DNA from 3 places in the Solibacillus silvestris genome. Region 1 is predicted to be linked to each of the others. Evidence: predicted binding sites of a transcription regulator. Region 1 holds the regulator's gene; each other region holds the start of a gene.

Region 1 (7,455 bases):
TCCATCTCTAAACCGTAGCCTCCTAAATGCAATAAGCTATATAAAAGCATGGAACCATGTCCAGCTGATAATACAAAACGGTCGCGATTATACCAATTTGGGTTTTGCGGGTTATGGCGTAATTGCTTCGTCCACAACGTATATGCCATTGGTGCGGCACCCATCGGTAAACCTGGGTGGCCGGAATTTGCTTTTTCAATTGCGTCGATTGATAATGTACGGATTGCGTTAATTGCTAACTGATCCATCTGTTGTGTCATTATGTGACATCCTTTCCTCGTACGATATTTATACATTCTTTAGTTTAGACAAATTCCCGCAAGAAAACAATCATTTCTCAAAACGTTCATTAAATTGTGTCATACTTAATAATAAATGTGTCATATCATTAAAAATTTTAGTTTAAAAAGTTTTTTTGCGCTTTAATTTGTTTCAGTTTTTCAGGTGTTACATCGTTTCCTTCTTCATCCACAACTTTCACATGCTCTATCGTATCGCGCATTGTCGAACGGAATGTGTCTAAATATTCCTTTCTTAGTGCTGTACGTTCCTTCGCTTGTTCTTCTGTCAATTTTCCTTCTTTAGCTAATTTAGAAAGCTCATTAATGCGAGCTAATTTTTCTTTTGATAACATATCGATCTCACCTTTCTTCGTACCAATAATACAAAGGTATAAAAAAAAGACTTGAAGGGCAAGTGTTTACTCTTCAAGTCGCTCCATATATTCAATATATCTTCTATGTACAGTTGCTTTGCTGATTGGAGTGCCAAACCCGGAGATTGTAGTCGCAATTTCGGCAAAAGTCAGCCCTTTTTGGCGAAGCTGGACAATTTCTTCAACAGGCACTTCTTTTCTTTCGCGTCCTTCTATATTGCCTCGATTTTTCAAGTTATTTTGTGGCTTATACCCATTTTCGACAGCACGGCGCATTCCCCGGCGGATTTTTGCGTTATGCATACGTCGCTGATATTCTTCAACAATGGCCAAAATTTCGAGGAGCATCGTATCCATTTCATTTAAAACAACAGGTCCTGCATCATTTAATGTGTACACAGTCGCTTCGTACTTTTGTAGTAAGTGGAGCACCGCCATTCGTGCATTCCCGCGTCCTAAACGCGTTTCATCCTGCACAAATAATGCTTTAATGCCAAACTCTTTCATATAATCGAGCATATCGAGCAAACCGGCACGGTCTACGTCATAGCCGCTATGCTGATCCGAGAAGATTTGAGCATCTTTATAGCCGAATGTTTTAGCATAGTTTGTCAGCTCCTCTTGCTGACGTATTAATGATGTTTCTTGCGTGTCCTTTTCAGTGCTGACACGACAATAAATAACTGCTTTAGTTTCTGTCATTATTTTCTCTCACTACTTTAACCGATGATTGCATGTCTGATGATTCGTTCAGTTTGACGATGTATTGTGCGTCTTTTTCCACAGGTACGACCAATACTTGACCGAAAACAACCTTTTCATCCAGCAAGCCATTTTCCTTCTTAACTTCACTTATCCAATCATGCTTTGCCATTTTACCACGATATTGTTCCGCTAACGACCATAAAGTATCGCCATGCTCAATTGTTACGTGTTCGTATAATTCAATTTTATCGTCTTTAACGATGATAATGGCAAATAATAAAATGGAAAATGCAAGCAGCATTGATGTAAAGCTGTTTAATCTCAACTTCTTCATAAGAAAACCCCTTTTTTAGAATGTATGTTCGGAATATTTGTTCCCATAATATTACGAACGTATGTTTTTGTCAACTGCTTTTTCGAACTTATGTTTGCTTTCATGTTCGCATACTGCTATACTTACATTAAGAAAAATAGCATGATAAAGAGGTGAGTAAGTTGACACAGAAAATTTCAAAGCGACAACAAGCCATTCTAACTTTTATAAAAGAGGAAGTTCGTACAAAAGGCTATCCGCCATCAGTTCGTGAAATTGGAGAGGCGGTAGGTTTAGCTTCTAGTTCAACGGTCCATGGGCATCTTGCTCGTTTAGAAAGTAAAGGGCTTATTCGTCGCGACCCTACGAAGCCGCGCGCCATTGAAATATTAGATCAGGAAGATATGTCAATCGCTAAACAAGGGGTTATCCATGTGCCATTAATCGGCAAAGTAACAGCCGGTCTACCTATTTCGGCAATTGAAGACATCCAGGAATATTTCCCGTTGCCAGATGCATATGGCTCTCCGGAAGAAGATTTATTCATGCTTGAAATTATGGGAGAATCGATGATTGAAGCAGGCATTCTAAATGGGGATTATGTCATCGTGAAGAAAACTTCTACAGCAAGCAATGGCGAAATAGTCGTTGCAATGACGGAGGAAGATGAAGCGACGGTAAAACGCTTCTACAAAGAAAAGACATATTTTCGTTTACAGCCGGAAAACAGTTCAATGGAGCCAATTATCGTCAATAAAGTATCCATTTTAGGCAAAGTTGTAGGTCTCTATCGAAATATTCATTAATTGTAAGCTTGCCATTCTAGTTGAATCGGCAAGTTTTTTTATATTGCCAAAAAACTCAGCCGCTATCGACTGAGCCATTCCGTTCCTTACTTTTTGCACGCATTTATAAAGCTTTCAAATAAACGTTGTGCATGAATATTTCCATGAGGGGCCAATTCCTCTGGATGCCACTGCACTGCAACACAGTACGGGTGCGATTCATGCTCAATCCCTTCAATAATGCCATCTTTCGCAATTGCCGATACAACCAACCCTTTCCCCAACTGTCCAACAGATTGGTGGTGAAATGTGTTCACGCGAAACGAATCTTCCCCAAAAATAGTTTTAAATTTTGGTGTTGCCACTTCAACAGTGTGGGCCAATTCTGCTCGCTTGGAAGATTGCTTATGTAATAAAGCATTTTCCATCTGTGACGGAATATCCTGTATAATCGTTCCGCCAAGCGCAACATTCATAATTTGCTGGCCTCGGCAAATACCTAAAATGGGCATTTGTCTATTGTATGCCTCGTTCATTAGCAAAATATCGCTATCATCGCGCTTTCGGACAACACTTCCTATATGGCGATGCGGCTCTTCCCCAAATAATAGTGGATCAATATCGGCACCGCCAATTAATACAAGCCCGTCTATAATGTTTAATAAAGCTTCCGCATTTTCTTTTGTCGCATTCGGTATGCATACCGGGATACCCCCTGCCTGTTCAATTGACGTTAAATAGGCATTATTAATATCCAGTTTTTTATCAAAGTCGTACATCGTCAACCCAATGATTGGTTTCATTTTACCTGCCCCTTATCTTTTATAGATAATTCAAATAATTCAAATTATACTATTGCACCTCGGTAAATGACCAGCGAAATTATCCGTAAAAAAAGGATTGCTCAAGTGCAATCCTTACGCTGTTATACGGTTTCCAATTGTTTAATGAAGTATTGTTTGATATCCTGCCAGTTTTGGACACGTATATATCCTTCCTCCGCACTGTTGTACGGCATTGAATATAATAGCCCCGTCCCTTTAAATGCAGCTAGTTGCCTTGGACTGTCATCGATTAAATAATCGGTATGTATAACCGCCTTATTCCCGCAAAAAACAATATTTTGTGTTTTTATAAATGGCAGATGCTCCATTAGCCAATCATATTTTGCAGTAAATGACCCGGGTACATCCATCGCTGCTGTCGCAATAAACACTTCATAATGCTCTTGAAGCTCTTGAATAACTTCAATTGCGTCCTCATCAAGCACTTTTAAATCGCGGAAATAATCCGGCTCATTTAACATGGCAAACAGTTTTTTCGCATCTTCGCGAGGCAAATCACGCTGTGTTGTCAATAAAAATTCTTCATCCGTAAAATCCGTACCGAAACTATCATTATAAGTAACTCGCAACTTCGAATAAAAATCAGCCAGTACTTGATCCATATCAATGGCAATACTTTTTTTCATGTTAAAAGCCTCCTTGAAATTCCCTAAATCCAGTTTATACAATAGTATGCTAATAAAACAAGGTAAAGCCCTTTACAATTAACAACGGACATATTTGCGTTTAAAGCCGATACGCCCTTTATCGATTTGTTTTTCGATTTCTGCATATGCATGTAAAATGCCTGGTTTTTTCCCCTCTCGTTTCGTTTCAATGGCTCCGATTTCGTCTGCAATTTTTAATGCCTCATCATGTAATGGCTTATAGGAAACACCGACTGTCATGACAAAGTTATTCATAGCAACTTGTGTACGCGGTGGTGCATGATGGATATTTTGCTTCACCTGTTCAAGCATGCCCAGTAATTTCTCTTTTGAAAATTCCTCATCTTTACGATTGCCGAGCAGCCAGCAATAACAATGCCACCCCGCGGACATTTTCAGCTCTTCGCCGCTTGCTATCCACTTATCGCTCACTTGTTGTGCAATATCCGATTCCGCCAATGTCACCGCGACAACATAATCTGAAATCATATAAAAATACGCTTGTTCAAGCCAGCGATCATAATCTGCCTCTGTCATAGCTGTCGGATCCGCAATAATTCCAGCAAAATACATTGCATCATAGTTGCCTGTCGCATAAAGCTGTTCTGCCAGCCCATGATTGATTTTAATTTGCTTCGCGAACGGTTTCATCGAGCCAATCGTCACACCAAATACCGGCTCCTTTGCACCGTTTGACATATAAATCTTTTTCGTGCGCTCTTTTCCAAGTGCTTCAAATTCTTGCATCATCGTTTCGAAATCCATAAAATCCTCCTTTAGTATTGATGAATGAGCGTATTCAGCTCATTTCTCATCTTAGTGTGAAATCCACGTTCATTCCATAGCATAAACGCTGGAATTTCCCCATTTTCATCAATGAGCTGTTTGACGGCACGATACGCTATATAATAGGCAAGGCGCGTATGACCAAATGATTGTCCGCCATTGATCGAAAACCATTCCTTAAATACATATGAGCTGCCTTCACTTTCTATATCATGAATAAACTTCTGTATAATTTCAACTTCATTATGCTTACAAAAGTTTAGCCAATCCATATGTTCCTCAAACGCAAAATAAACATCCTCCCTCGTTTGAACGGCTTTTGTACTTAAATATGTAGCAACCCCTTCTTGCAGCAGCCATGTATAAGGGCTTGTCCAGTCAACATTCGACCACTGGATTGCTTCATTCATCGAAATCAGATGGTGTGCTGCATGCCCGAATTCATGTGCTGCAATTGTTTGCAAATGCTCCGTTTTGGGAGATAATTTCTCAAGACAGAAGGCAATTTCAGGATTGTATTGCCGGTATGTATAAGCATTTGAGCCATATAATCCGACAAGTAAATGCACATCTTGTGTAAACTCTATATGATAGCTTTTTTCATAAAAGCTTTTGATCTCCATAATAATTTCAGGCAATTTTTCTGCTGATTCTGTTATGCGCCCGATATGTTGCGGATGCCGATCAATTGCACGAACGATTTTCCCCTCTTTATTTTTGCAGTGGTTGGCAAAATAGTATTCGTAATGCACGCTGTATTTTTGAAAATAATCATTTAAGTAATGTATTGTCGGCTCGTAACTCTCGACAAACGGTTTCGCCAAATCCCAAATTTTCATCGTTCATGCTCCTTCTCATCAAGCTTTTTCTGCTTCATTTTCAGTAAAAAAACGCTCTTTTCAACTGAAGTTTCGATATAGCCAATGATTTGCTCCAACGTAAATATAGTAAGCGATGTGTGCAATGCTGCCGAATCATATTTCAAATCAGCTAAAACATAAGGGATAAATGCAGAAATCTCTTCAGCCGGCACTTCCTGTAAATTTCCTGCTTCAAAAGGAATTTTCAGCAATGTTGCAAGTCGTTCATTCAAGCGGTAATATTCGATTAATTTTGCATTCAATAATTTAAAATCTTCATGATATGCCTGTAATACTGCCGGGTTTAATTCAATACGATTTTTCAGCCACGGCACATAAAAGCCTTGCAGCCACAAATCATCTGCGATTAAATGCGTGTAATAGCCAGCTATATAGCTTTCCGGCGCTTTACTTCCATACTTTTCAACAAATGCCTCATAATCTATTTTTCTAGTGAAATGCCGCAGTTCCCCTGTATAAAAATGCGAGGTTTCTTTGTTCGTTATCGCTGCATCTGCTGCAATGCCTCCTACTAGAAAGGTTGCCTGATCTTGAATCATTAATGCATCCGCTACTTTACAGGCAATGATAGCATGCATAATTCTTGAACCCATGTAAGTACCTCCATAAATAAGCCATGTTTAATAATTCAAGAAAATTGACGGAAATCCCTTTATTTTCACACCATCGCTGCATAACCGGCTATCCAAAAGGCAATCTCTAAATAATGCCGAATAATACTATACACATTTTCCGGCCTTCATGTTACTGGATAGTATTTATATGTTATGATGTGTTAAGAAAAAATTAAATAACTTTGTGAAATTATATAAAAGCAGGTATTCCCTTTTAATACGAAATATAAAGGTTTTGTTTCAAATGATGACAACTATTCATTTTCAATTAACAAGCAGACAAATATTGGTATCGTATTGAACGGGCTGGAAAATCATTCTGGCGATTTATCGTTCAATCTATTTAAAGGGGATCGCGCTGTTAAAAACTTGGATTACTTGGCACATGCAAAAAGCCTTTCTTTCGACCGAAAACATTTAACGGAACAATTACCGCCTGGCAGCTATACGGTTTCAGTAGCGGATTACGGCTCGAGGGAACAGTTCAATCGTGTAGATTACGACATAGCAATATACGAGCTTCTATTTTCCGATGTAACAACGAAAAATATGTATATTCATGAAATTACAGCTTTATCAAAATCAGGTATGATTATGGGCCATGCGGATGGTATATTCCAGCCTAAAAATAATATTACACGCAGGCAAGTACTGACAATGCTTAGCCGCGACCAAAATTTATCATTGCCGCCAATGCGCAAAATGAAGGACTTTAAAGATGTGAAAGCCAACAGTTCGGCATATGACCTTATAAAACCTTTTTATGAGGCGGGAATTATTGACGGTTCTGATACGGAGATGAATTTAGCGAGCCCGTTAACACGCGCTCAGTTAGCCAAAATTTTAGTGAATGCCTACCAGTTGAAAATGAGGGATAATGCGGCTGCTTTTAAGGATGCGTCATCAAATGAATATATTCGGATTTTAGCGTCCAATGGCATAACGACAGGTTCAAACGGCTATTTCGCGCCAAATAAGCCTGTCACACGCGAGCATTTTAGTGTTTTCTTATATTGGCTTTATAATATGGAGTAAGAAACACACCATACTAAAAACTTTTAAATCCGTTCAGTAAAATCCTATTATCCTTTAATGAAATTTTTGGCAATTGATGGTCTAACAGGAAAACGCATTGTAAGAAAAAATATTCCATCGAATAATAAAACAGCCTCTGAACAGAATAAATTCAGGAGGTGATATTGATGACAAACAACAAAAAATTCA
Region 2 (7,455 bases), on a different contig from region 1:
ACCATTCGTAGCTTTTTTTATTTTGATTTTAACAAGGGGTCCCATCAAATTTAGACGGATCTACAAAGTTAAGCAAAGAATGTTACCAAACGTCGGTTTGGGAGCGTTCACCTTTAATCACCTTCGTTAAAACATATGGTGAAATTGTGAAAAAAGGAGGATTTTAATTGTTGAATGAAATGAAAGATATGATCAATCATTTGGAAGAGACAGAATTAAAATCATTATTACTTCAAGTCTTTTTGTGTATGCAAACTGTTGAGGAGAGAAAAGGCTATTCGGAGCAGCAATTCTTTTTAGATGTAAAAAATACATATAACGACCTGTTAGCAACTAAAAATAATCAAGCAAGTAGCAAACAAGCACAATTTCACACGACACATATTGTCTTTGGTGATTCAGCTGCTGGTAGTTTAAAAATTACTCTAATAAAGTCCGATTTAATACAACAAGAAAACATCATTAACGTGTCTGATTTATTTTCAATTGGACCACTTTGGAATTTACATACTTCTGAAGGAATCAATCATCGCTACAATTGGCTGCGTACACATATTAATATAGATGAAAAACAGCTACTGACTTATGAGTATAACTTTGAGCAATATTTATTATCGCTTAAGCAAATTCCAAACGATCATAAAATTATCATATGGATTGGCGAAAATGCCCACGAGCAAGCTGCGTTACGATTGATACTGTATGTATTAAAAGAAAAAACAAATGAGATTATGCTAATCAATATCAATGAAGCCTATGAAATGCATTCTGATTTAGCTGAAATGCAATCCCCCCCACGACATATGGGTGAAATTTCAACAAAGCAATTAAAGCAAATATATGAAAACAAAGGGAATGGTCATGTAGTTACACAATTAGAACGTAAAGTATTTGAGCAACAATGGCTACAACTATGTCAACAAAAAGACGTATTACGAATCTGGGAAAATAACGAAATCATAAATGTTTCAGAAAATTATTATGATGGGTACATCATCGATAAAGTAAAAGAATCCCACGAAAAGAATAACCATAAAGATTTTATCAAATCAGCCAGAATCATCGGCAAAGTAATTGGGCATTTAAATCAATACATTGACGCCCAATTTATCGAATATCGCGTGATCCGCTTAATCATGAATGGCGTATTGGACATGGAAGGTGTGCCGACAGCAATGCGTCATTATAGCATTAAAATCAAATAATACATTAGCTTACTAACATATATCGTAACTGTTATTTCAACAATGTTCCCAAACACCGCTTAGGGAATGTTCAGTCGAGCAGCTCCAACAAGTTAATTGTTGTGGCTGCTTTTTACTTAAGTTCACAGTAGCACTTTAAGAACTTAAGTAAAATAAAATTTCCTTTCAGTTTGCGAATGTAGCTCATCTTCTTAGATATTGGTTGCCATCAATATATTTTAATTGACCCTGTTATCTCTTATACTTCCATTAGTGCAATAATTATCAAAAAAATCGACCTTATCCCCCTTATACTTAGTTTAGAGGTGAGCAGTTATGTATAGTGAAGTCGTTCAAAAAATCGTAGATACGCTAGAGGAGAACTTATTAACAGCTTGGCAGTTAGAGCATTATGCAGAAAAAATCGGCTATTCGAAGTTTTACTTGACGCGTCAATTTAAAAAAGAAACAGGTTTATCGATTGGTGAGTATATTCGAAAAAGACGTCTTGCTGTGTCTGCTTTTTTATTGCTTCATACGGAATACACAATTCTTGATATTTCTTTTGAATGCCAATTTCAATCACAAGAAGCATTTACACGTGCATTTAAAGAACTCTACAAGATGCCACCTGGAAAATATCGTAATATGATGCGTTCTTTATATCAAAAGGGGGATAATGAAATGGTAGCAACAAATGAAGTAAAAGGTTGGATTTTAACAGGGACAAACCCGTCGCTTTACACGATGAAAGCAGATCATGAAATATTCCATACCGGGTCAAAATCGGGTTATTTAAGTTCAAATGATTCAGTTGAAGAAGGACAATTTGGAACAATGATGCAAACATTCTCAGCAAAAAAATGGATTGGCAAACGGGTAAAACTTTCATGTTTCATCAAAACTAAAGATGCAATCAAGTGTGGTGCTTGGTGTCGAATTGATTCAAAAAATGGAGATTTGCTACAATTTGATAATATGGACAACCGTTCAATTCAAGGGACAACAGATTGGAATTATTATTCAATCGTATTAGATGTACTTGATGAAAGTGCTTCAATTCATTTTGGCCTTTTATTAACAGGGACTGGTGAAGCCTGGATTGATGGAATTACATTTGAAGAAGTCGATGCTTCGGTAGCTTCAACTAATATGGCTGGATTATCGGATGATTTACCGTTGGAGCCAGTGAATTTAGGTTTTGATGATTTATGATGTTATTGGATTTACTAATTGATATTGTTATTAACATTTATACGTCATTAGGTTATGGTACAAAAGAACATAAAATTGAATCTAAGATGGAAAAAATAAAATCTGAGCATCCTCAAGCTTATGTAATCTACAGGCAAAACCAATCTCTATTTGAAACAGATGTAGAAATAAGTAAAAAAATTTTGGACTTAGATGTGAAAAATAAAATGGTAGTAAATAACATAGTCAATGAGATATACACCCATTTTAGGATTACAGCTTAACAGTCATTCATTAAAATTATAGTATTACGAAAAAATGCTATCAAATTGGATGTTTTATATACATTTGAATTCAAATAACATTCCCAAATGAAAGTTGGGGGACATTTTGAAAAGGTACGAACGTTGATTTACAGCGTTTCGTGCCTTTTTTTGTGAACATTTTTTATACATTATTTTATACAGATGGCTCAAATGGCTGATACTACTATATTTCACTTGAGGGGCGTGTTCTCTATCACTTGCATAAAATCGTGTATATTCCTTATTGTTGTAAATCACTCTTAATATACATAAATTACAATAAATCAGGCTTACTAAATTATATATTTAAAAACAACAATTAAAGTTATCAGTGTCTTAAAGTTAAATAACTTTATCTTCAATTCACATCCAATCCGTTTCTCTAAATTAAAATCCAATTGAAACAACATACTCTTGCATTTGGGAAAAATTCAACAGTATGAAAAGAACAACCCTAAATACAAATTGTGCATGCTTTGCCATACACTTTTTACCTTTCTGCCGTAAATGGGTTACACCGAATGACAACCACTTCAGAAACGAGGCCGTCCGCTTGGGCATAATAAAGAAAGCGTTGTTATGTGTGCACCAGCCTCTTTGCTTCCGCTGCAAAATCACTACTGGATGCTGCGGCCTGTAACAGAGGCTAATTTGCCATTTATCCGTTTACCGCCAAAAAATGCCGCTTTTTCATATCATTGTATGCCGCTGAATCTTCCGAATAGATGCACGAACATGTATTCTTATATTATAATAGAAAGATGAATGATAAGTGAGGTGGTAGTTGTGACGCTACGGGTAATTACGGGACGAGCAGGGACGGGCAAGACGACTTTTATTCATCAGGAAATAGTGGATGATTTAAAAACGAATTTATTCGGGGATGCGATTTTCATTTTAGTTCCTGATCAAATGTCCTTTTCGACGGAATATGAGCTGACAACGAACTATGAAATCGAAGGAATGATGCGTGCACAAGTCATGACGTTTAAACGGCTGGCATGGTTTGTGCTGCAAAATGAGGGTGGCATTGCACGCGAGCGTATTGACGGGACAGGTTACCGCATGCTGCTGCGACGCATTTTGGAAGAGCATCAAGAGGAATTTTTACTATTTAAACGTGCGGCCGGCAAGCACGGTTTCACGAAAGAAATCGAGCAAATATTAAAGGAATTCAGCCAGTACCATATTGATGTAGAGACGATTGAACCGCTTATTGTATTGTTGAGGGAAAATGGCGCGAGCGAAGTATTGCTCCACAAAATGCATGATTTGCAAATTATTTTAAAGCAGCTTCATGAGCGGATCGGGACAGAATATATTGACGGGGATGGCTATTTTCCGATGCTAATTGAGCGCATTCCCAAAATGGAAAGCTTGCGCGATACACATGTTTATTTAGACGGTTTTATGGCATTTAATGGACAGCAATTGGCGATATTGAAAGAGCTCCTGATTTATGCGAAGCGTGTCACAATCGTATTGCCAATGGAAGATCCGCAAAACGATCTGCTAGAGGGCGCGGTATTTCACCAATCAGCTGTGACATACGAAAAAATTAAACATGAGCTGCAAAAGTTGCGTTTTGAAAATGGCATCGATATTGATGAAGAGCCTCGTATTCATTTAAATGTGAATTACCGGGCGAGCAACACGGATTTGCGTCAAGTAGAACATTGCTTTGACACAGCTGTCGATACACCGGTTGAGTCATCGGGCAATGCGAAAATATTGGAAGGCGTAAATCCGCGGGCGGAAGTACAGGGAATTGCCCAGGAAATAAAGCGACTCATTCTGGAAAAACAGCTGCGCTATAAAGATATCGGGATTATGTACCGGCAAGCGGATGTGTATGATGCAATTATTAGAACGACTTTTACACAGTATGATATTCCATTTTTCTCGAATGAAAAGCGGGCGATGCTCTATCATCCGCTTATTGAATTCAGCAGATCTGTATTGGAGATCATTACGACAAACTGGAAATATGAGCCGATTTTCAGAAGTGTAAAAACGGACCTTTTCTTCCCGTATGGAGCTAATTTAGTTGTGATGCGGGATAGGGCTGACATGCTCGAAAATTTCGTTATTGCAAGAGGAATCGTGCATGATCGCTGGATGAATGAGGAAGTATGGCGCTACCGCCGATTTAAATCACTTGAAAAAGTGAATGCGATCCAGACAGAGGACGAAATGGAACATGAGCAACTTTTAAAATCAGTGCGGGACTTGATCCGGGAACCGGTTTTAGCATTGCAAAAACGCGTGAAGGGCAAAAAAACGGGCCGCGAAATTGTCGTCGCATTGTATGAATTCATGGAGCAGCTTGATATTTACAAAAAGCTCGTGAAAATGCAGGAACAGGAAGAGCAAGCCGATGCGTTTCATCAATCATTGGAGCATGAGCAAGCTTGGAATGGCTGGGTGCATATTTTGGAGCAATTTGATTTGATGTTTGGAGACAAAGTAATGCCGCTCGAAGATGTTGCACAGATTTTGGGTGAAGGTTTCGAGACATTGCAGTTTTCAAGTGTGCCGCCGACATTGGATGAAGTTACGGTTTCAACGGTGGAGTTTTCACGTTTTGACAATAAAAAGGCGATTTTCGTTATCGGGGTCAATGATGGTGTTTACCCGATGCGAATGGATGCGGGCGGCCTGTTATCTGATGAAGAACGGGCAGCATTCGAGAAAATTGATGTTGAATTAGCACCTGGTGTGAAAAGCAAGCTCCTGCAGGAAAGTTTTTTATTTTACCGTGCGATCTCTTCATCCACTCATTATTTGTATATTACATATGCAAGTGCGGATGAAGAAAGCAAAAGCAAGCTTCCGTCGATTTATATTAACCGGTTGCATAAAATGTTTGAGGTCGTGGAAAATCGCGGGACCGAACAGGAAAAAGCGGTTCGGACATTGCAGCATAGGCAAATTGCGATGAATCCGCTAGATGAGCAGCAAAAAGAAAATGTGCTCGATTATTTGCGGCACCCTTCACCTGCGATCGGTTTTTTAATGACGCAGCTTAAGCAGGCACAGCTTGACCGGCGCCCGCTGACAGAGGAATGGGCAGCATTGAAAGCATTTTACGAACGAAACCCTCGCTGGGAAGATGTGCTGAATGTTGTGGAAAAGCCTTTATATACGATTAATGAAGCAGAGCCTTTGACAGAGGAAGTTGCGACAGCATTGTATGGCGAAAACTTTTTAGCTAGTGTATCGCGCATCGAACGTTTTTATAGTTGCCCGTATTCGCATTTTGCGTCATACGGCCTAAAGCTGCAGGAGCGTACGGAATTTAAGCTGGAGTCGTTTGCGATGGGGGATTTATTCCATGAGGCGATCCGGACGATTTTATCTGAAAAAGAGCCGACAATTCCTTTGGACACTTATGTATCCTGCTATAAAAAGGCTGATGACACGATATCAAAGCTTGTCGACTATTTCTCTTACAGCATTTTAAAGAGCAGCCATCGCTTTGAATATATTAAAACAAAGCTTGTGAAAATCGTGGCTCGCACAATTTATGCGCTCATTAATCAAAGCGAGCTATCGAAATTTAAGGCGATTGCACATGAAAAGCCGTTTGGGAAGCACGATGATAAAAATACCGAACAGGATGACCGCAATCCGCTTGAAGCACTGAAAATCGATTTAGAACATAATCGCAAAATGTTTGTGCGGGGGCAAATTGACCGTATCGATGCATACAAAGATGCGGAAAATTTGTATTTACGTGTTATTGATTATAAATCGAGCGGCCGAAAGCTTGATTTCACGGAAGTGTATAACGGGATATCGTTGCAGCTTTTAACGTATCTGGACGTTGCAATGCAAAACTTCCCGATCATCGCACAGGAAGGAAAGTTCATCCAGGATTTATCCGAGCTCGAAAATATTATTGTACAAGCGGCAGGCATGTTCTATTTGCATGTGCATAACCCGCTCATTCCGACAGAGGATTATGAGCAGCATGATAGAGTGGAAAATTTGCGCCAAGAGAAGTTCAAGCTAAGCGGCTATATGTTAAAGGATGTTGAAGTGGCGCAATTAATGGACCAGTCGCTCGAGCCGAATAAGACGTCCATCATCGTTCCCGCAGCATTCAAAAGCGGGGGTGAACCGGAATTCAATAACCGTTCCTCAAAAGTCATTGACCATGAGCAGATGGAAAACCTGCAGCAGTTTGTCCATTATAAATTCAGGCAAGCAGGAAATGAAATCTATCGCGGGAATACCGAAATTAAGCCATATAGTCTAGGAAATCAAAAAGCCTGCACATTTTGCAGCTTTAAAGCGGTTTGTCAATTTGACCAGACGGAAACCGGCAATAGCTTCAACGAAATAAAGAAACAGCCTGAACAAGAAGTATTTGAAAATATAAAAAAGGTGGTATGTTCACATGACAATTCCAGCGAAGCCGAGTAATGTTCAGTGGACAGATGTGCAATGGAAAGCCATCTATGCATCTGGCCAGGATATTTTAGTGTCCGCTGCAGCCGGTTCTGGGAAAACAGCTGTTTTAATCGAGCGGCTCATTCAAAAAATATTGGCATCTGAGGAAAAACGGATTGATGTTGATGAGCTGCTAGTTGTGACGTTCACGAATGCGTCCGCTGCGGAAATGCGCAATCGTATGGCGGAAGCGCTGGAAAAGGCGATTGGGCAAGATCCGGGAAATTCTTTTTTGCGGCGCCAATTAAGCTTGTTGAACAAAGCCCAAATTTCAACATTGCACTCATTTTGCTTATCGATTTGCCGGGAATATGCGT
Region 3 (7,455 bases), on a different contig from region 1:
CGCAATGCACTCGAAAATACAGCTACAAAACTAGCGGACTTCAGGGGGTCTCTTTGACTTAGAAAACAAAGAGGCACGCATTCAGGAATTAGACGAACTAATGCTTGAGCCGAACTTTTGGAACGACCAGAACGGTGCACAGGCGATCATTAATGAAAGCAACGGCATTAAGGCAGTTGTCAATGAATTCAACGATTTAGTTTCAACACAGGAAAACCTGGAAATGACGCTCGAGCTTTTACGTGAAGAGCCAGACGCAGAATTGCAGGAAGAATTAGGAATGGAATTGGCGGAATTCCAATCAAAAATGGAAGATTTCGAACTGCAAATGCTTTTATCGGAGCCATATGATAAAAACAATGCGATTTTGGAACTGCATCCAGGAGCGGGCGGTACGGAATCCCAAGACTGGGGTTCGATGCTGCTCCGTATGTACACGCGCTGGGCAGAGAAGCGCGGCTTTAAAGTGACGACAATCGACTATTTGCCTGGCGATGAAGCCGGCATTAAATCGGTCACATTACAAATCACAGGGCATAATGCGTACGGTTATTTAAAGGCGGAAAAAGGAGTGCACCGTTTAGTGCGCATTTCGCCGTTCGATTCATCAGGCCGCCGTCATACATCCTTCGTGTCATGTGAAGTAATGCCGGAATTCAACGATGAAATTGAAATTGACATCCGCACAGAGGATTTAAAAGTGGATACGTACCGTGCAACAGGGGCCGGGGGTCAGCATATTAATACGACGGACTCCGCTGTTCGTATTACGCATATTCCAACAGGTGTCGTTGTACAATGCCAGTCAGAGCGTTCGCAAATCAAAAACCGCGATGCTGCGATGAAAATGCTGAAATCGAAGCTATATCAATTGGAAATTGAAAAACAGCAGGCACAGCTGGATGAGATCCGAGGCGAGCAAAAGGAAATTGGCTGGGGTTCGCAAATTCGTTCATATGTATTCCACCCTTATTCAATGGTAAAGGATCACCGTACAAGTGCTGAAACAGGAAATGTCGGCGCCGTGATGGACGGAGATTTGGATGTATTCATTACCGCTTATTTACGGTCAAAAATTTCATATTAATATAATAAGTCGCACCTTAGTTTAAAATGCTAAGGCGCGGCTTTTGTCGTTTAGTGAAATTTAAGCCAAGCAAATTTTTCCACTTGTCAATTTCAAAAAAATATGTGAAAATAAATACGAACAAACGTTCTTGTATTGGAGGTTATTCGTATGTTGCAGATTCCTTCCAGAACGATTCCGTACTATGAGGCAGGCATTTATTTGCCGCTGCTATTAATTATTCTTGAGAAGGATTATTCAATTGTAGAGCAAAGTCCGTTCAAATTTAAAAATCCATATTTGCATTTAATCGATGCGATACGCGCCAAAGTACAGCATGATTTAAAAGAAACGAAGGACTATTTTAAACTTCATCACATGCGCTTAGTGAGAGGCAAAACGGATGATTTGTTTACCGAGTATCAATTTTATTTTGAGGGAATCATGGAGTGCAGGAGATATTCGAATATTCGCCTTCGTAATCAAAGTGAGTTACTTCTTGCTGAATATTTTGAAAAAAACTGATGGCATTATAAAGTGGCATTGCGCTGTAAAAGCAGATGTTTGTAAAACATGGCAGCGCGTACGTATTGTTGATTGAATGATTTCATATGGATAGCTAGGCAAAGTTCGGTGCCATCGATAAAGGTTACGATAGTTTTATCGCCGTTTTCGCTAATATTAATAATGGAGTTTAACGCAATCCATATATTTTGGGATGAATGCGGCGAAAAGAGCGGGAACAAAATACATGGGTCACCGAAATCATATGCCACCATAATCGGCAGTTTATGCTTGCTGTTGCCGAAAAATCGCCTTGCCTGATACTTGCTTGCATCATAGGAGCTGCCATGCAACCGACATGTATCGCGAATAAGCTTTAAAGGCTTGTATGGAGAAGTTGCTTTACCATACTTGTCCAATATCAGTGTATAGATTTTGTCGCGGTGCTCATAGGAACTTAAGCAAAAAGTGGAGTTGGAAATAATATAATTCGAATTTTCCGGGAAGTTGCTAGACATTTTATATCCCCTTTCCTTCTAATTTTTTAAAGTGCTTAAAATTTCACTATACATTTAAATTAATGCATAAAATGGCAAAAATCAACACTATTTTTAGAAAATTCTGTCATATGATAATTTTTCAGAATATATTGCAAATTAAAAGGGTTTTATTTTATAATGGTTAAAAGAGATCGAGGTGATATCGATGGATAAATATTATTCGTATACAGACTTTTTAAAAGCGGTAGGTCAGCAGTCAACTGAAAATCAGGCGGAGAAGTTGTTGAATGAAATTTATTTAGATTTGTTTATTAGTCGATTACAGCGTATGCAGCGTATTGAACAATTAAAAATACTTATCGATACATCGCTAGATCAAAAAAACGAACAAGCATTTGAAAGCTATACAACAGAGTTAAACGAATTAATGGCAATCACCGTTTCATAAACAAAAAAGTCACCTTACTAGGGGTGGCTTTTTTGTATGGGGGAATTTTAAAATAGTCAATGAGCAATTTCCGTATATATTTTTCATAAATATCGCTCTAGAAAAGTTCCGGTGAAATATAGTGCACACGGCTAAAATACAGCAAAAACGGCTTGTTGGCCTCTTGCCCGCATTTTCCTTTCAAAATAAGCATCGCCCTATCCTCGCAAAACTGCTCATAAACTGAAATTCGAATATACGTTCGCAAAAATATCGTAAATTAAAAAAGGGTATGATAAAATAAAGAATAAGAATATCGACAGAAAGGACAAGCTGAACATGACAGAAACTTTTGAAATCCAGTCCGCCTACAGTCCAGCTGGTGATCAGCCGGAAGCGATCAAACAACTCGTCCAAGGCGTGAAAGAAGGAAAACGCCACCAAACATTATTAGGGGCGACAGGTACAGGTAAAACATTTACGATATCGAATGTAATAAAAGAAGTGAATAAGCCGACACTCGTGATGGCTCACAATAAAACACTGGCGGGTCAATTATATAGCGAGTTTAAAGAGTTTTTTCCGGACAATGCTGTTGAGTATTTCGTCAGCTACTATGATTATTTCCAGCCGGAAGCGTATGTACCGCAGACAGATACTTATATCGAAAAGGATTCAAGCATTAATGATGAAATAGACAAGCTGCGCCACTCGGCAACATCGGCTTTATTTGAACGGGAAGATGTTATTATTATCGCCTCCGTATCGTGTATTTACGGTCTCGGTAATCCGGAAGAATATCGCGAAATGGTCGTATCCATTCGCACAGGGATGGAGCTGGAGCGCAATCAGCTATTACGTAAATTAGTCGACATCCAGTATGAGCGCAATGATATAAACTTTACACGCGGTACTTTCAGGGTGCGCGGAGATGTTGTCGAAATTTTCCCGGCATCCCGGGATGAGCATTGTGTTCGGGTTGAATTTTTTGGAGATGAAATTGACCGAATTCGGGAAGTCGATGCATTAACAGGAGAAATTTTAGCGGATCGTCAGCATGTGGCGATTTTCCCGGCATCCCACTTCGTTACCCGTGAAGAAAAGATGAAAATTGCCATTGAAAATATTGAAAAAGAACTGGAGGAGCGCCTTGCAGTATTGCGTTCGGAAGACCGGTTGCTAGAAGCGCAGCGCTTGGAGCAGCGTACAAATTATGATTTGGAAATGATGAAGGAAATGGGCTTTTGCTCAGGGATCGAAAACTATTCGCGCCATCTGACATTGCGTGAAGCAGGGGCGACGCCGTATACATTGCTTGATTATTTCCCGGAGGATTTTTTGCTCGTTGTCGATGAAAGCCATGTTACATTGCCGCAAGTTCGTGGTATGTATAATGGGGATCAGGCGCGTAAAGGGGTATTGGTCGAGCATGGCTTCCGTTTGCCGTCCGCACTCGATAACCGTCCATTGATGTTTGATGAGTTCCAGTCAAAAGTGAGCCAGGCCATTTACGTATCGGCAACACCGGGTCCGTATGAGCTTGAGCATACACCGGAAATGGTCGAGCAAATCATCCGTCCGACAGGGCTGCTTGATCCGACGATTGATGTACGTCCGATTGAAGGGCAAATTGATGATCTGATCGATGAGATCCATGAGCGCATTCGTCGCAATGAGCGAACACTAGTGACAACATTGACGAAAAAGATGTCCGAGGATTTATCGAGCTATTTAAAAGAAATGGGCTTAAAAGTCGAATATTTGCACTCGGAAATTAAGACGCTCGAGCGTATCGAAATTATCCGCGAGCTTCGGAAAGGGACATATGATGTATTGATCGGCATCAACTTATTGCGGGAAGGCCTTGATATTCCGGAAGTATCACTTGTGGCGATTCTGGATGCGGATAAAGAAGGGTTCCTGCGTTCGGAGCGTTCCCTTATCCAAACGATTGGACGTGCAGCGCGTAACTCGAATGGCCAGGTAATTATGTATGCCAATAATATGACGGAATCGATGACAAAGGCGATCGATGAAACGAAGCGACGCCGCGAAATTCAGATGGCTTATAATGAAGAGCATGGCATTACACCACAGACGATTATTAAAAAGATTCCTGATATTATCCGCGCAACACAAGCGGCAGAACAGGAAGAAACATATATTACAAAAGTGACAGGCGGCAAGAAGCTGACGAAAAAAGAGAAGGACAAGCTTGTTGCAACATTACAAGCCGAAATGAAGGAAGCCGCAAAAGGATTGGATTTCGAACGGGCGGCCGAATTGCGTGACATGATATTTGAATTGAAGGCAGAAGGGTGAACAATGTGAAAAATACAGAAATTGTTGTACAAGGTGCACGAGCGCACAATTTAAAAAATATTGATGTCACAATACCAAGAGATAAAATTGTCGTTGTGACAGGTCTTTCGGGTTCGGGAAAGTCTTCATTGGCATTCGATACGATTTATGCAGAAGGGCAGCGGCGTTACGTTGAATCATTGTCCGCTTATGCACGTCAATTTTTAGGGCAAATGGACAAGCCGGATGTCGATACGATTGAGGGGCTTTCACCAGCGATTTCAATCGACCAGAAGACGACGAGCCGCAACCCGCGTTCGACAGTCGGAACAGTTACGGAAATTTATGATTATTTGCGATTGCTTTTTGCACGTATCGGAAAACCGTATTGTCCGACACATGGGATCGAAATTACATCGCAAACAATCGAACAAATGGTGGACCGTTTAATGGAATACCCAGAGCGCACGAAAATGCAGTTGCTTGCACCCGTCATTGAAGGGAAAAAAGGGACACATGTAAAGCTTTTGGAAGACTTGAAAAAGCAAGGCTATGTTCGGATTCGCCTGAATGGGGAACTGCGCGATCTTGATGACAATATCGAGCTTGATAAAAATAAAAAGCATACGATTGAAGTAGTGGTGGACCGTGTTGTATTGAAGGAAGGCATTGAATCGCGATTAAGCGATTCTCTTGAAGCGGCACTGAAAATTGCGGAAGGCCGCGTGCTTGTTGATGTAATGGAACATGAGGAGCTTCTCTTCAGCGAGCATCATGCATGCCCGCATTGCGGATTTTCGATTGGCGAGCTGGAGCCTCGTATGTTTTCGTTTAATAGTCCGTTCGGGGCATGTCCGACATGCGATGGTCTAGGAAGCAAGGCGAAGGCGGACTTGGATTTGGTTATTCACGATTGGAATTTAACATTGCGTGAAAATGCGATTGCGCCATGGGAATCGGTATCATCCAACTATTATCCGCAACTGCTCGCATCTGTGTGCAAGCATTACGATATTTCGATGGATGTCCCTGTAAAAGATATTCCAAAGGCGAAAATGGATAAAATTTTATATGGTTCAGGAAAAGAAAAAATCCATTTTGAATATACGAATGACTATGGCAGTGTGCATAAAAAGAACATTGAATTTGAAGGGGTGCTTCCGAATATTGAGCGCCGATTCAAAGATTCATCATCGGATTATGTGCGCGAATCGATGCAAAAGTATATGACGGAGCAGCCTTGTGCTACTTGTAAAGGCCATCGCCTGAAAAAAGAAACATTGGCGGTCAAAATTAAAGACCAGAATATTTCGGAGGCGACACGCCATTCGATTGAAGAAATGTATGACTTCTTCAGTTCTGTCGAATTAACGGAAAAAGAGCGCCAAATCGCGAATTTAATTATCCGTGAAGTTATAGAACGATTGAAGTTTTTATTGGATGTAGGCTTAAATTATTTAACGCTTGCTCGTGCGGCGGGAACATTATCAGGGGGGGAAGCGCAGCGCATTCGTTTAGCGACGCAGATTGGTTCGCGTTTAACAGGCGTGCTGTATATTTTGGACGAGCCTTCGATTGGGCTGCACCAGCGTGATAATGACCGTTTAATCCATACGCTCGAAAGTATGCGTGATCTGGGCAATACATTAATCATCGTCGAGCATGATGAAGACACGATGATGGCAGCCGATCATTTAATCGATATCGGACCGGGTGCAGGGGTGCACGGCGGGCAAATTATTGCACAAGGGACACCAAAGCAAGTAATGAAAAATAAAGAATCGATCACAGGACAATATTTAAGCGGCAAGAAGTTTATTCCGCTGCCGCTTGAACGGCGCAAATCGGACGGCCGGAAAATTACGATTAAAGGCGCATCCGAAAATAACCTGAAAAATGTCAATGTTGATATTCCGCTTGGTCAATTTATTGCGGTGACAGGGGTTTCAGGCTCCGGGAAATCAACATTAATCAATGAAATTTTATATAAATCACTTGCATCCAAATTAAATCGCGCGAAAGTGAAGCCTGGAGCTCATAAATCGATCGAGGGGTTGGAACAGCTTGAAAAAGTGATCGATGTCGACCAATCTCCAATCGGCCGTACACCGCGTTCAAATCCGGCAACTTACATCGGTGTGTTTGATGATATTCGCGACGTATTTGCGATGACGAACGAGGCGAAAGTGCGCGGTTATAAAAAAGGCCGTTTCTCATTCAATGTAAAAGGCGGACGTTGTGAAGCTTGCCGCGGTGACGGCATTATTAAAATAGAAATGCATTTCCTGCCTGATGTGTATGTGCCGTGTGAAGTATGTCACGGGAAGCGCTACAACCGCGAAACACTTGAAGTGAAATATAAAGAAAAAAACATTGCCGACATTTTAGAGATGACGGTGGAAGACGCATTGGAGTTTTTCGGGAATTTGCCAAAAATTCAACGCAAGCTGCAAACGATTGTCGATGTAGGACTAGGCTATGTGAAGCTAGGCCAGCCTGCGACAACATTATCCGGCGGGGAAGCCCAGCGTGTAAAATTGGCATCTGAATTGCATCGCCGTTCAAACGGCAAGTCGTTTTACATTTTGGATGAGCCGACGACAGGACTGCATGTGGATGATATTTCCCGTTTGCTGCTTGTGTTGCAGCGTTTAGTG

The links. Region 1 encodes LexA, which represses DNA repair genes until DNA is damaged. Its sites were predicted from a motif close to CGAACATATGTTCG; they were not measured.
Region 2: a site for LexA is predicted at 3,414-3,427, ahead of addB (helicase-exonuclease AddAB subunit AddB). Genes of this name have one in related genera too.
Region 3: a site for LexA is predicted at 1,205-1,218, ahead of ACTHOQ_RS13200 (YhjD family protein). Genes of this name have one in related genera too.

What each region holds. Positions count from the first base shown of each region.
Region 1 covers NZ_JBQCJW010000003.1:6,677-14,131, forward strand. The annotation lists gene tkt (transketolase) at 1-260, opposite strand, end outside; gene ACTHOQ_RS02395 (DUF896 domain-containing protein) at 398-634, opposite strand; gene ACTHOQ_RS02400 (YneB family resolvase-like protein) at 701-1,357, opposite strand; gene yneA (cell division suppressor protein YneA) at 1,344-1,694, opposite strand; gene lexA (transcriptional repressor LexA) at 1,856-2,479, shown strand; gene ACTHOQ_RS02415 (gamma-glutamyl-gamma-aminobutyrate hydrolase family protein) at 2,566-3,261, opposite strand; gene ACTHOQ_RS02420 (5' nucleotidase, NT5C type) at 3,384-3,929, opposite strand; gene ACTHOQ_RS02425 (DNA alkylation repair protein) at 4,008-4,715, opposite strand; gene ACTHOQ_RS02430 (hypothetical protein) at 4,727-5,575, opposite strand; gene ACTHOQ_RS02435 (hydrolase) at 5,572-6,210, opposite strand; gene ACTHOQ_RS02440 (S-layer homology domain-containing protein) at 6,529-7,266, shown strand; partial or broken gene ACTHOQ_RS02445 (gamma-type small acid-soluble spore protein) at 7,434-7,455, shown strand, end outside.
Region 2 covers NZ_JBQCJW010000005.1:2,116-9,570, forward strand. The annotation lists gene ACTHOQ_RS04395 (DUF1835 domain-containing protein) at 180-1,205, shown strand; gene ACTHOQ_RS04400 (helix-turn-helix transcriptional regulator) at 1,521-2,399, shown strand; gene ACTHOQ_RS04405 (hypothetical protein) at 2,396-2,662, shown strand; gene addB (helicase-exonuclease AddAB subunit AddB) at 3,470-7,111, shown strand; gene ACTHOQ_RS04415 (UvrD-helicase domain-containing protein) at 7,086-7,455, shown strand, end outside.
Region 3 covers NZ_JBQCJW010000022.1:35,615-43,069, forward strand. The annotation lists one part of gene prfB (peptide chain release factor 2) at 1-54, shown strand, start outside; one part of gene prfB (peptide chain release factor 2) at 56-1,087, shown strand; gene ACTHOQ_RS13200 (YhjD family protein) at 1,238-1,591, shown strand; gene ACTHOQ_RS13205 (competence protein ComK) at 1,597-2,088, opposite strand; gene ACTHOQ_RS13210 (IDEAL domain-containing protein) at 2,276-2,518, shown strand; gene uvrB (excinuclease ABC subunit UvrB) at 2,837-4,819, shown strand; gene uvrA (excinuclease ABC subunit UvrA) at 4,825-7,455, shown strand, end outside.